One region of the Streptomyces sp. NPDC001292 genome, then DNA from elsewhere that is predicted to be linked to it. Evidence: riboswitches for the same ligand, from Rfam matches in the RefSeq annotation. Region 1 holds a riboswitch; each other region holds the start of a gene.

Region 1 (4,566 bases):
TTGACCTCGGTGACCTCGCCGCTCACGGGGGAGTACAGGTCGGACACCGACTTGGTCGACTCCAGCTCACCGCAGGTCTCGCCCGCGGCCACCGTGTCGCCGACCTCCGGGAGCTGGGCGTAGACGACATCGCCGAGCGCGTTGGCCGCGAACTCCGTGATGCCGACCGTCGCCACGCCGTCCTCGACGGGCGACAGCCACTCGTGCTCCTTGCTGTAGCGCAGATGCTGAGGGTTGTTCATGGCCAGAATTCTCCTGTACGCGGGTCAATGGTGATGAATGGGGGACTGCGAAAGGCGTGCGTGACCAGGGGTGACGTGTCTCACGTCGCCTCCGTGCCGGCTAGGGAGGTGTCACTTCTGCCGCTTGTAGAAGGGCAGCGCCACGACCTCGTACGGCTCGTGGTTGCCCCGGATGTCCACTCCCACACCGGGCGTGCCCGGAGCGGCGTGCGCGGCGTCGACGTACGCCATGGCGATCGGCTTGCCCAGGGTGGGGGAGGGGGCCCCGGAGGTGACCTCGCCGATCACCTCGCCGCCCGCGACGACCGCGTACCCGGCGCGCGGGACCCGGCGGCCCTCGGCGACCAGGCCGACGAGCACCCGGGGCGGCTCGGCGGCGGCGCGCTCGGCGGCGGCCAGCAGGGCCTCGCGGCCCACGAAGTCGCCCTCCTTCTCGAACTTGACCACCCGGCCGAGGCCCGCGTCGAACGGGGTCAGCGAGGTCGACAGCTCGTGCCCGTACAGCGGCATGCCCGCCTCCAGGCGCAGCGTGTCCCGGCAGGACAGCCCGCACGGGACCAGCCCGGCGTCCGCGCCGGCCTCGGTCAGCGCCTGCCACAGCTTCTCCGCGTCGCCCGGTGCCACGAACAGCTCGAAGCCGTCCTCGCCGGTGTACCCGGTGCGCGCGATCAGCGCGGGGACGCCCGCGACCGTGCCGGGGAGCCCGGCGTAGTACTTCAGGCCGTCCAGGTCGGCGATGGGGGCACCTCCCTGCACGAGCGAAGCCGAGTGCTTGGGGGAGAGCGACTTCAGGATGCCGGCGGACTCGGGGCCCTGCACGGCGAGCAGCGCGTAGCTGTCCCGGTCGTCGCGCACCTCGGCGTCGAAGCCCGCCGCCCGCTCGGTCAGCGCGTCGAGCACCACCTGGGCGTTGGAGGCGTTGGCGACGACCAGGTACTCGGTCTCGCCCAGCCGGTAGACGATCAGGTCGTCCAGGATGCCGCCGTCGGCCTGGCAGATCATGGTGTAGCGGGCGCGGCCGAGGCCGATGGTGGCGATGTTGCCGACCAGGGCGTGGTTCAGCAGCGCGACGGCCTGCGGGCCGGTGACGGTGATCTCGCCCATGTGGGACAGGTCGAAGAGGCCGGCCTTCGTCCGTACGGCGATGTGCTCGTCGCGCTCGGAGCCGTAACGCAGCGGCATGTCCCAGCCGGCGAAGTCGGTCATCGTCGCGCCGAGCGAGCGGTGCAGCGCGTCGAGCGCGGTGCGGCGGAGTCGGTCGGGTTCGGTACTGCTCATCGGGCGGTCTCCAAGGCATGACGGGCGAGGACTGATCATGTCCTCCCCATCTGTCATCGGAACCTGAGAGGTTCGCCATGACCGCCGTCGGACGGACGGTGCACGGCTTGCACCTTGGGTGGAGCCACTGCGCCAGCGGCCCGCTTTTCAGATGTGCCTCGCCCGCGCGGTAACGGGGCCTGAGAGATTCAAGGGAGGTACTTGCTCCTTCGGCGCCCCAGCGAGACGGCTGGGGACTCTCCCGCGCGGATTCAAACGGCCGATATGCAGTTGCGCGCACATCATTGCACGCCCGGCCCGCTTCGCGGCAGGGCGGCATCTGTGACCGACCTGTGGCAGGACGTGCACGGAAACGCGGGACGCCGCCTATTACCTTCTTTTTACGATCGATGGGAGGAACGATGACGGCGCACAGGACCGCGTTGTACGCCACGGCCCAGGCCCCCGCACCCATGGTCCGCGACCTGCGGGACCGGTCCGGCCTCGGCCCGCGCGTGCTGCGCTTCGGCCCGCGCGACCTGGTCGTGGTCACCGGCCTGCCCGGCAGCGGCAAGTCCACGCTGATGCGGCGCGCGGTGCACGGCGTCCGCATCGACTCCCAGGACACCCGCGACCGCTGGGACGCCCGCCTGGCGGCGTACCTCCCCTACGCCCTGTACCGCCCCTTGGTCCGCCTCGCCCACTTCGCGGGGCTGCGCCGCGCCCTGCGCTCCGGGGCGGCGCTCGTGGTCCACGACTGCGGCACGCAGCCCTGGGTCCGCGCCTGGCTGGCCCGCACCGCCCGCCGCCGCGGCGGCACCCTGCACCTCGTCCTGCTGGACGTCACCCCCGGCACCGCCCTGACCGGCCAGCGTGCACGGGGCCGCGGTGTCTCCCGCTACGCCTTCCGCCGCCACCGCCGCGCCACCGCCGGCCTGCTCCGCGCGGTCGAGCGCGGCACCCTGCCGAACGGCTGCGGCTCGGCGGTCCTGCTGGACCGCGAGGCAGCGACGCGACTGCGACGAATCGAGTTCACCACCTGAGAACCACACGGTGCGCGGTGCGGCGGGTCGTGGTCGTGGGATTTTTCGTGAGCTTCGGGCTGGTACCCGATAGCCTTTCGGCCACAGCAGTGGTTCACAGCAGGCGGTAGCAGATGGACTTCCCGGCGGACTTCTCCGCGGACTTTCCGGCACAGGCGCACTCCCATCCGCACGGCGGATGGCCCGGCAACGAGTTGGAGGAGGTGCTGTCCGCCTCCCTCGGCGTCCCGTCCGCCGGTGGCCGGATCGTCGAGGTGCTCGGCCGCAGCCTCCTCTGGGTGCCCCTGCCCAACGGCGGCGGTCCCCACAGCGGCCCGCTCGACCTGCCCACGCTGGAGATCGACGGTCAGGCGTACGTGCCGGTCTTCAGCTCCGAGGAGCAGCTCCGCCAGGCCGCGGGCCCGCACATGGCGTACACCGTCGCGCCCGCCGTCGAGTTCGCGCGCGGACTGCCCCCGCAGGCCGGCATCGCGCTCAACCCGGACGGCGTGGTCGGTGTCCCGCTGCCACCGGCGGTCGTGGCCGAACTGTGCCGGGCGGGGCGCACCCCACTGGACGGCCCGTCGAGCGGCGGCCGCGTCCGCCTCTTCGAACCGGACTGGCAGGACGACCCGGTGGACTTCCTCGCCGCCGCCGGCGCCGAGTTCGCCGAGACCGGCGTGGTCAGCACCGCCCGCCGCTGCCTGGCCGCCGTCGAGACGGACGACCCGGTCATGTTCGTAGGCGTCGAACTGTCCCAGTGGGAGGGCGACCCGCAGGCCGGCGCCCTGGACGCCCTGGGCCGCGCCCTGGCGAAGACCCCGGCCCGGTGGCCGGTCAACCTGGTCCTCCTGGACGTGGCCCAGGATCCCGTGGCGGACTGGATGAGGGAGAACGTCCGCCCGTTCTACCAGCACGCCCACTGAGTCCGACCCGGGACGCCGGGGAAGCGCACACGATCCGCAGCCGGCGGCGCACGGCGAGTCCCCGGCCGCCGGACGGCGGCTTAAGCTAGGCCTGCCTCACTTTCCCGCCTGCCCGCCGGGCGGACGACGGGAAGGTGACGACAGGACCCGGACCCACGGCTCGGTCGATACGTCGGTTGTATGGAGGGGCGGTACAAGTGAGCGCCAGCGGCACCACGGCCGGGCAGGTCGAGCAGACGCTGCGCCAGGTGACGCCCGGGCGTTACGACGCCTATGAGGCGCTGCTGCGCGCGCTGGCGACCCCGTCCTCCGGCCAGGTCTGGATGCTGCTGTGGCACGGCCAGGCTGGTTCCCCCGACGCCCAGTACGGCCACATGGAGGTCGACGGCCACGGCTACGCGCCCTGCGTGACCTCCGCCCAGGAGCTGTCGGCCAGCGGCTGGAACCGTTCGTACGAGGTCGTGGACGGCCTCGACGTGGCCCGCACCCTCTACCCCGACCACTACGGCCTCTGGCTGAACCCGCACGCCCCGGGCGGCGGCGTCGGTATTCCGTGGCTGGACCTGCGCCGCATCGCCACCGGTCTCGACCGCCAGCCCGCGGGCCCCCTCCGGCTGTCCGAACCCACCGTCGAGGCCTCGCAGTTCTACGCCCTGCTCACCCAGAACGCCCACCGCACCCCGGCCCTGCGCTCGCTGCGCCGCGCCTGGGTGCAGCCGGCGCTCGGAGCGCCGTACCTCGCCATCGGCCTCGACGTGTACGACACCTCGCCGCCGGCCGTCGACTCGGTGCGCGTGATGATGCAGCAGTCCATCGGCGCCGTCCCCGACGGGCTGCCGGTCTCGACGGTCGCGATGTCCGACGAGTACGACCCGGTCGCGATGTGGCTGCGCGCGAACTCCCGCCCGTTCTACGACCGGGAGAGCCAGGCACCCCCCGCGCAGGCCCAGGCGGCCGGCTACGGCTACCCGCCGGTGCGGGGCGGCTACTGACGCGTCCGGTCCGTCCACCGCAGGGCTCCCGCACGGGTGATCCTCTGCGCGCGTAGATGGATGCGGATGGTCCGCTTTTGCCGTGGGCCGCCCCAACTGGTCCCTGTCCGCCCCTCGTTACCCACTG
Region 2 (4,566 bases), on a different contig from region 1:
GCGGGCAGGAGCAGACGAGGTTGCGGTCGCCGAAGGCCTGGTCGATGCGGCGCACCGGCGGCCAGTACTTGTCGGCCACCGAGACCCCGGCCGGGAAGACGGCCTCCTCACGGGTGTAGCCGTGCTCCCACTCCCCGCCGAGCGCGGCGGCGGTGTGCGGGGCGCCGTGCAGCGGGTTGTCGTCCGCGGGCCACTGACCGGAACCGACCTTCTCGATCTCGGCGCGGATCGCGATCATCGCATCGCAGAAGCGGTCCAACTCGGCCAGGTCCTCCGACTCGGTCGGCTCGATCATCAGCGTGCCGGCCACCGGGAACGACATCGTCGGCGCGTGGAAGCCGTAGTCGATCAGCCGCTTGGCCACGTCGTCCACGGTCACCCCGCTCGCCTTGGTCAGCGGGCGCAGGTCGATGATGCACTCGTGGGCGACCAGGCCGCCGGGACCGGTGTAGAGCACCGGATAGTGCGGCTCGAGCCGCTTGGCGACGTAGTTGGCGCTGAGCACGGCGACCTGTGTGGCCCGCTTGAGGCCCTCGCCGCCCATCAGACGGACGTAGGCCCAGGAGATCGGCAGGATGCCGGCCGAGCCCCACGGCGCGGCCGAGATCGGGCCGACTCCCGTCTCCGGGCCGGCGTCGGGCTGGAGCGGGTGGTTGGGCAGGTACGGCGCCAGGTGGGAACGCACGCCGACCGGGCCGACGCCGGGACCGCCGCCGCCGTGCGGGATGCAGAAGGTCTTGTGCAGGTTCAGGTGGGAGACGTCGCCGCCGAAGTGTCCCGGCTTGGCGAGGCCCACCAGGGCGTTGAGGTTGGCGCCGTCGACGTACACCTGGCCGCCGGCCTCGTGGACCTGTGCGCAGATGTCGGCGACGTGCTCCTCGAACACACCGTGCGTGGACGGGTAGGTGATCATCAGCACGGCCAGCTGCTCGCGGTACTGCTCGATCTTCGCCCGCAGGTCCTCGACGTCGATCTCGCCGTCCTCGGCGGTCTTCACGACGACGACCTTCATGCCGGCCATCACGGCGCTGGCGGCGTTGGTGCCGTGCGCGGAGGACGGGATGAGGCAGACGGTGCGCTGCTCGTCACCGTTGGCACGGTGGTAGCCGCGCACGGCGAGCAGACCGGCCAGCTCGCCCTGGGAACCGGCGTTCGGCTGAAGGGAGACCTTGTCGTAGCCGGTGACCTCGGCGAGACGTTCCTCCAGCTCGCGGATGAGGGTGAGGTAGCCCTGCGCCTGCTCGGCGGGCGCGAAGGGGTGCAGCTGCCCGAACTCCGGCCAGGTGACCGGCTCCATCTCGGTCGTCGCGTTGAGCTTCATGGTGCACGAGCCCAGCGGGATCATGCCGCGGTCGAGCGCGTAGTCGCGGTCGGCCAGCCGGCGCAGGTAGCGCAGCATCGCGGTCTCGGACCGGTACTGGTGGAAGACGGGGTGGGTGAGGTAGGTGTCTGCGCGCAGCAGCGCCTCGGGCAGCGTGTCCTCGGCGACCGCGTCCAGCGCCTCGATGTCGCCCCCGACGCCGAAGGCGGCCCACACGGTGCGCAGCCGGTCCCGGGTGGTGGTCTCGTCGCAGGCGACCGAGACGTGGTCGGCGTCGACGAGGCGCAGGTTCACGCCGCCCTCGCGGGCCGCGGCGACGACCTCGGCGGCACGCCCCTCCGCCCTGACGGTCAGCGTGTCGAAGTACGCGCCGTGCACGACCTCGAAGCCGCCGGCCTTGAGCCCCTCGGCGAGGACCGTGGCGTAGCGGTGGGTGCGGCGCGCGATGTCCCGCAGGCCCTCGGGGCCGTGGTAGACCGCGTACATGCCGGCCATGACGGCGAGCAGCACCTGGGCGGTGCAGATGTTGCTGGTGGCCTTCTCGCGGCGGATGTGCTGCTCACGGGTCTGCAGGGCGAGGCGGTAGGCCTTGTTGCCGTCGGCGTCGACGGAGACGCCGACCAGGCGGCCGGGCAGGCTGCGCGCGAACTTCTCGTGCACCGCCATGTAGCCGGCGTGCGGGCCGCCGAAGCCCATCGGAACGCCGAAGCGCTGGGTGGTGCCGACGGCGATGTCCGCGCCGAGCTCGCCGGGCGACTTCAGCAGGGTCAGCGCGAGCAGGTCGGCGGCGACGGTGACCAGGGCGCCCAGCTGGTGCGCCTGGTCGATGACGGGCTTCAGGTCGCGCACGGCGCCGGAGGCGCCCGGGTACTGCAGGAGCACGCCGTTGATCTCGCGCTCGGCGATCTCGGCCGGGATGCCGTCGCTGAGGTCGGCGACGACGACCTCGACGCCGGTCGGCTCGGCGCGGGTCTCGATGACCGCGATGGTCTGCGGCAGCGCGTCCGCGTCGACCAGGAACAGGCCCTTCTTGTTCTTGCCCATGCGCCGGGACAGCGCCATGGCCTCGGCGGCGGCGGTGCCCTCGTCGAGCAGGGACGCGCCGGAGGTCGGCAGACCGGTCAGGTCGGCGACCACGGTCTGGAAGTTCAGCAGCGCCTCGAGGCGGCCCTGGGAGATCTCCGGCTGGTAGGGGGTGTAGGCGGTGTACCAGGCCGGGTTCTCCATGACGTTGCGCAGGATCACCGGCGGGGTGAACGTCCCGTAGTAGCCGAGGCCGATCATCGAGCCGAGGACCTGGTTGCGGTCGGCGAGGGAGCGCAGCTCGGCCAGCACTTCGGCCTCGGTGCGGCCGCCGGGAAGGTCGAGCGCGTCGGCGTTCCTGATCACTTCGGGTACCGCGGCGGCGGTGAGCTCGTCGAGCGAGCCGTAGCCGACCTGCGCGAGCATCTTGGCCCGCGCCTCCTGGTCGGGCCCGATGTGGCGCTGTTCGAAGGGGATGCCCTGTTCGAGCTCGGAGAGCGGAATGCGCTGGGCGGTCATTGCGGAGGCCTCCTGGTCTGACACGACCTTCGAGGGACACCACGGCGCGGGTGTCCCGACGGCCTCCCCCTCTGTCATCTCAACCTGAGAGCTTCACCGGGCTGCCCGAGGGCTCCCGGTTTTCACCGTCGGTGAGAGCGGAAGCCGTCGACACCCGCTCTGCTTTCCAGAGTGACCTCGTCCGTGCGGTACGTGGGCCTGAGAGATTCCGGGGAGGATTTGCTCCTTCGGCGCCTCCGGTGGTGCCGGAGGGCTCTCCCGCACGGGGTCAGCAGCCGTTGCCAGCGTACCAGCGGGGCAGCCGTACGGGTCTTCGAGTGGCCGCACCGCTGAATGTGCTCTTTTGTAGTGCTTACGGATGAGTTGCGACCACGTGGAGGGACAGTGCAGACGGAGATCGATCCGCGCAACCTGATCGGCCGCAAGGCGTTCGACCGCAACGGCCACAAGATCGGCACGGTGGACGAGGTCTACCTCGACGACGCGACCGGTGTGCCGGAATGGGCGGCCATACGCACCGGCCTGTTCTCCCGGGACGCCTTCGTCCCCCTCGAGCCCAGCGAACTGGTCGAGGGCACCCTGCGCGTCCCCTTCGACCGCTCGCTGATCAAGGAGGCTCCGGACTTCGGCGTGGGCCGCCATCTGTCCCCGGAGCAGGAACTGCAGCTCTACCACCACTACGGCCTCGACGTGGCGCCTCCACCGGCTGTTCCGGACCACCACTTCGGCAAGCTGGCCGGCTCCGGCTCCGGTCCGGACGAGAGCTGAGCCGGCGGAACCAGAGGAAGGGGTTCGGCCGGTTCCAGGTCCGGGTCGTCCATGAGGAAGGTGCGTACCCGACCCGGCGCGGAGCGGGGGGTCTCGAAGCGGACGGTGACGCGGCCGAGGCCGCTGCCCTGCACCCATCCGTGGCCGTACGCGGCGTGCCGTACGTCATGGCCCGCCGGCCACCGCCGCTCGGTGGGTGCCGGCGGCTGCTCGGCGGGCTCCTCCGGCTGCCCCTCGGTCGGGCGCTCCGCCTCCGCGCCCGCGGCCCGCACGCCCGCCGCCTGCGCGAACAGGTCCTCCTGGGTGTAGTCGGCGAGCCCGGACACGCCCACGCCGAGCAGCCGTACACCGCCGGTGGTGTCCACCGAATCCAGCAGCCGGGCGGCCGCCTCCCGTATCACCGCGGGGTCGTCGGTGGGCCCGCGCAGGGTCTCGGAGCGGGTCAGGGTGGAGAAGTCGTAGCGGCGCACCTTCAGCACGATGGTGCGCCCCGACAGACCGGCCCCGCGCAGCCGCCGTACGCACCGGTCGGCGAGCCGCTGCACCTCCAGGGCCACCCGGACGCGGTCGTGGATGTCCACGTCGTAGGTGTCCTCGACGGACACCGACTTCGTCTCGCGCTCGGCCACGACGGGACGCTCGTCGTGGGCCAGCGCCATCGCGTACAGCGCGTGCCCGTGCGCTTTGCCGAGCAGCCGGACGAGCTCGTCCTCACCGGCCTCGGCGATTTCCTCGACGGTGTGGATCCCGGCCCGCCGCAGATGGTCGCCCGTGGCCGGGCCCACGCCCGGCAGGGTACGCACGGACAGCGGACCGAGCAGGGCCCGCTCGGTGCCGGGCTCGATGAGCACCAGCCCGTCGGGCTTGGCCTGCTCGGAGCCGATCTTGGCGAGCATCTTGGAGGCGGCCAGCCCCACGGACCCGGTGAGCCCCGT
Region 3 (4,566 bases), on a different contig from region 1:
ACATCGCCGGGCTCGGGGACCCCGGCGGTGCTCTGTTCTTCGGACATGGCGGCGACAGTACCCCAGGATTGTTCATCAATCCATAGCTCGATTGATCGCGGGTGTCTGACTTCGACCGCAGAATGCCGTCCCTCACTGGCTGTCTGCCGCATCCGCGCTGACCGACGATCGTCCAACCCTTGACAGGATCGTTCAATCATTTCTAACTTGACCGCCACCGCAGGCCCCCCTCATCGCCGTGGTCGACGCCGCCGACGGACGACATCCAGCCGCGGCTCACCCCCCTCACGACTCCGCCCTTCCCTCTCCCGACCCGCCACGGAGGTGGCTCATGCCGCCGGTTCCCGCTCAATCCGCCACCGACGCGCCCCCGAGCAGTGGCCGCGCCCTGCTGGAGGACAGCGCCCTCACCTCGTTCCACCGCAGGCTGACCGTCTATTCGGCGGGCGGGCCCTTCCTCGACGGACTCATCCTCGGCGTGATCGGCGTCGCCCTCACCCAGATCGGCCCGCGCTGGCACCTCAGCGGCCTGTGGGAGGGCTTCCTCGCGGCGGCCGCGCTGTGCGGACTGCTCGTCGGCGGAACCGTCTTCGGCTACGTCACCGACCGCTTCGGCCGCCACATCATGTACACGATCGACCTGGCGGCGATCGTGGTCTTCTCCGTCGCCCAGGCCTTCGTCACCGGCCCCGAGCAACTGCTCGTGCTGCGCTTCCTGATCGGCGTGGCCGTCGGCGCCGACTACCCGATCGCCACGTCCCTGCTCGCCGAGTTCTCACCGCGCAAGCACCGCGGCGCGATGCTCGGTCTCCTGACCGTGATGTGGTCCGTGGGCAGCGCGGCCGCCTACCTCATCGGCGATCTGCTGCTGCGGCTCGGCCCCGACGGCTGGCGCTGGCTGCTCGCCTGCCCCGCGGTGCCCGCCGCGATCCTGGTCCTGCTGCGCATCGGCACCCCCGAGTCACCCCGCTGGTTGCTCTCCCAGGGCAGGGTCGAGGAGGCCGAGGCGGTGATGCGCAAGGTGTTCGGACCCGGCGCGGGCGTCGCCGACCTGGGCACCCCGGCCCAACCCGCCCGCTTCTCGGCCGTCTTCCGTGGCACCTACGGCAAGCGCACCGCCTTCGTCTCGCTCTTCTGGGCCTGTTCGGTGATGCCGATCTACGCCATCTACGCCTTCGGTCCCCAACTGCTCGCCGCCATGGGCCTGTCCGGCGACAGCGGCACCCTCGGCTCGGTCGCCATCAGCCTGGTGTTCCTGATCGGCTGCCTGGTCTTCCTGCCACTGCTGAACCGCGCGGGACGGCGTCCCGTCCTCGTCTGGACCTTCGCGGCGTCGACGGTCCCGCTGCTGGTGCTCGGCGTCTTCCCGGGGCTGCCGGCGGTCGGGGCGGGACTGCTGTTCGCGGTGTACGCGATCGCCGTCGGCGGTCCCACGCTGCTCCAGTGGATCTACCCGAACGAGCTGTTCCCGACGGAGATCCGGGCGACCGCGGTCGGTGTCGGCACCGGCTTCAGCCGCATCGCCGCCGCCGCCGGCACGTTCCTGACCCCGCTGGCCCTGGAGCACTGGGGCGTGGGAGCGACGCTGCTGCTGGCCGGCGTCGTGTCGGCGGTGGGCACGCTGGTGTCGATCGCGATGGCCCCGGAAACGCGGGGCGTGTCCCTGGAGACATCCAGCGCCACCTGAGCCGACGCCAGGCCGGCAGCCGCGGACCGACGGACGGGCATGAGTGAGAAGTGGCAGGGAGCACGACGGCTCCCTGCCACCCCTCGTTTGGGGACCACAGCCTCTCCTACGGCCGACCCCGTTGTCGGAGGAGCCGACTAGGATTTCGGGGCCGCCACTGGAGGGGCTGCGCCACCCGCTCGGTGGTACGGCACACCGCGACCGAGCGCGACAAGGCCGGCGACCACTACCACCAGGCATGGTGCGTTCTCGACGTCGACGAGTTCGCCAACCTGCACCCGGCGCTGCGGCTGGCCGACGACGAAGTAGCCGAAGACGAAGCCCCAGCGGCCCCGTGACCGGCCCGCGGCTGCGCACGTTGCCAGTTTCGGTCGACCGGTCGGCAGAGGCGCCGGCGCGCGGTGCGGCCCGGGTTCCACCGTCCGGCGCAACCCGGGCTCGAGCCTTGCATTACGGCGCTCCAGGGTCAGTGCACCGAGTCGACGGTCGGCGTCCCGGAGCGGCGCGACGAGTCGGCGGCCCTGACGGATACAGCCGTCCACGACACCCCGCCCACCGGGACGCTCCCGCAGAACCGCAGCTCCCGGAACGTCCCGCCGCTGCCGGGTCCAGACGAAAATCCCCAGCTCCGGCTCTGCAGCACGGCCCGGGCGATCTGCCGGATCTCACTGATATCGGGGCGATCGCGGTTTTCGACGAACCAGGTGAGCGCCATGGTGCAGGGCGGCATATCGACCACGTAACCGGCATTCAGTCAGCAGATCCGCGTGCTGGAACAGCGGTTGGGTCTTCAGTTGGTCGAGCGCACCAGAGCACGGCCACCATCGTCATGGGCCGCCCGCGCGGCTGAGTCGGGCGGTCGTGCGCACGGCTGGTTCACCCGCCTGATTGCCCAGGTCGGCTTGCCGGCTCCGGACGGACACGACGCGGCTCACCCGGCAGTTATGGGCAGTGGCTTCGCGGCGCACCCTTGACCGGCAGCCGGTGTGGACTTAGCCTCACCGCAGTAAACGGTCGTTCACCCCGCAGCGGGAGAGCATCGGGTCAGCCAGACCCGGGCGCCGAAGGAGCAACACCTCCCCGGAAACTCTCAGGCATCCCTACCGCTCGGGCAGGCAACTCTGGAAAGCAGGCGCTCACGCGTCTCGCCCACGGTGCAAGCCGCGGATTCCCGCGGTGAATCTCTCAGGCCCATGACAGAGGGGGAGGCTCACTCGGCCGCGCGGTCCCCTCCGCGCTCAACCCTCGAGGAGCCTTTGATGGCTGTCCCGTCGCGTCACCCCCGTCCGTCGCCCGCCTGCCGGCTTCCGGGCTGAACTTCGGCTTTCCTCTTTTCCCCGGCCGCCACCGGACCGGCTCCCCCGTCGCGTGCGCGTGTTCAGCGTGCCCTGCCGCCGTTCCGGTCGGTCCCGTATATCCGCATGTCCGCGTGCAGAACACCGTGTCCGCTCGTTCTGTGTGCGCGTGTGTTCACCCACCGAGACACCCCATGCCCGCACGCGTATGAGATCCCTAAGGTTTGCCCATGTCTGAAAGCAGTGACACCGGCGTGACCACCGCGTCCGCGCCCCAGAGAGGGCACGCACCGACGCCCTCGCCGGCGGGTCAGCAGCACCTCTCCCGGCAATTGTCCAACCGGCACATCCAGCTCATCGCGATCGGCGGTGCGATCGGAACCGGTCTGTTCATGGGATCGGGCAAAACGATCTCGCTGGCCGGCCCCTCGGTGATCTTCGTCTACATGATCATCGGCGCGATGCTGTTCTTCGTGATGCGGGCGATGGGCGAGCTGCTGCTCTCCAACCTGCGCTACAAGTCCTTCGCCGACTTCGCCTCGGACCTCCTCGGGCCGTGGGCCGGCTTCTTCACGGGCTGGACCTACTGGTTTTGCTGGATCGTCACCGGGATGGCCGACGTCATCGCGATCGCCGGGTACGTGTCGTACTGGTGGCACGGGCTCGCGCTGTGGATACCCGGGCTTGTGGCGGTCGTCGTGCTGATCGCTCTGAACCTGCCCACCGTGAAGGCGTTCGGCGAGACCGAGTTCTGGTTCGCACTGATCAAGATCGTCGCTATCGTGGCGCTGATCGTCGTGGGGCTCGGCATGGTGCTGGGCGGCTTCCATGCGCCTGGGGGCGCCACCGCGAGCTTCTCCAACCTCTGGAACGACGGCGGCTTCTTCCCCACCGGCCCCATGGGCTTCGTCGCGGGATTCCAGATCGCGACCTTCGCCTTCGTCGGCATCGAACTCGTCGGCACCACCGCGGCCGAGACCAAGAACCCGGAACGGAACCTGCCCAAGGCGATCAACTCGATCCCGGTACGCGTGATGCTGTTCTACGTGGTCGCCCTGGTCGTGATCATCTCCGTCACTCCCTGGCGCGACATCAGCGCGGACCGCAGCCCCTTCGTCGTGATGTTCGCCCTCGCCGGCCTGGGCATCGCAGCCTCGTTGATCAACTTCGTGGTGCTGACCTCGGCCACCTCGTCCGCGAACTCGGGCATCTACTCCACCTCGCGGATGGTCTACGGCCTGGCACAGGAGGGCGACGCGCCCTCGCGGTTCGGCAGGCTCACCTCCAGGAAGGTGCCGGTCAACGCCCTGCTCCTGTCCGGCGTCTTCCTGCTCCCCGGTGTCGTCATGCTCACCCTGGGCGACTCGATCATCGAGGCCTTCACGCTGGTGACCACCATCTCGGCGCTGCTGTTCATATTCGTCTGGTCGATCATCCTGATCAGCTACATCGTGTACCGCAAGCGCCGTCCGCACCTGCACGAGGTATCGACGTTCAAGATGCCCGGCGGCATCCCCATGTGCTACGTCGTGCTCGCGTTCTTCGCGTTCCTCATCTGGGCACTGACCCAGAAGGACGACACGC

The links. Region 1 has a riboswitch for glycine ahead of gcvT (glycine cleavage system aminomethyltransferase GcvT). Riboswitches for the same ligand answer to the same signal wherever they lie in the genome.
Region 2: it holds a riboswitch for glycine, as region 1 does, so the genes downstream of both, gcvP (aminomethyl-transferring glycine dehydrogenase) here and gcvT (glycine cleavage system aminomethyltransferase GcvT) in region 1, are expected to answer to the same signal.
Region 3: it holds a riboswitch for glycine, as region 1 does, so the genes downstream of both, cycA (D-serine/D-alanine/glycine transporter) here and gcvT (glycine cleavage system aminomethyltransferase GcvT) in region 1, are expected to answer to the same signal.

What each region holds. Positions count from the first base shown of each region.
Region 1 is NZ_JBIAXG010000038.1:319-4,884, forward strand. Features, by position in the region: gene gcvH (glycine cleavage system protein GcvH) at 1-242, opposite strand, end outside; gene gcvT (glycine cleavage system aminomethyltransferase GcvT) at 354-1,520, opposite strand; glycine riboswitch at 1,678-1,774, opposite strand; gene ACFY4A_RS31430 (AAA family ATPase) at 1,922-2,542, shown strand; gene ACFY4A_RS31435 (enhanced serine sensitivity protein SseB) at 2,656-3,447, shown strand; gene ACFY4A_RS31440 (enhanced serine sensitivity protein SseB C-terminal domain-containing protein) at 3,645-4,439, shown strand.
Region 2 is NZ_JBIAXG010000071.1:16,018-20,583, forward strand. Features, by position in the region: gene gcvP (aminomethyl-transferring glycine dehydrogenase) at 1-2,863, opposite strand, end outside; glycine riboswitch at 3,040-3,134, opposite strand; gene ACFY4A_RS39650 (PRC-barrel domain-containing protein) at 3,248-3,631, shown strand; gene ACFY4A_RS39655 (DNA polymerase IV) at 3,541-4,566, opposite strand, start outside.
Region 3 is NZ_JBIAXG010000036.1:30,147-34,712, reverse strand. Features, by position in the region: gene ACFY4A_RS30745 (GntR family transcriptional regulator) at 1-47, opposite strand, end outside; gene ACFY4A_RS30740 (MFS transporter) at 332-1,687, shown strand; gene ACFY4A_RS30735 (hypothetical protein) at 1,870-2,025, shown strand; gene ACFY4A_RS30730 (hypothetical protein) at 2,154-2,417, opposite strand; glycine riboswitch at 2,707-2,803, shown strand; glycine riboswitch at 2,804-2,894, shown strand; gene cycA (D-serine/D-alanine/glycine transporter) at 3,213-4,566, shown strand, end outside.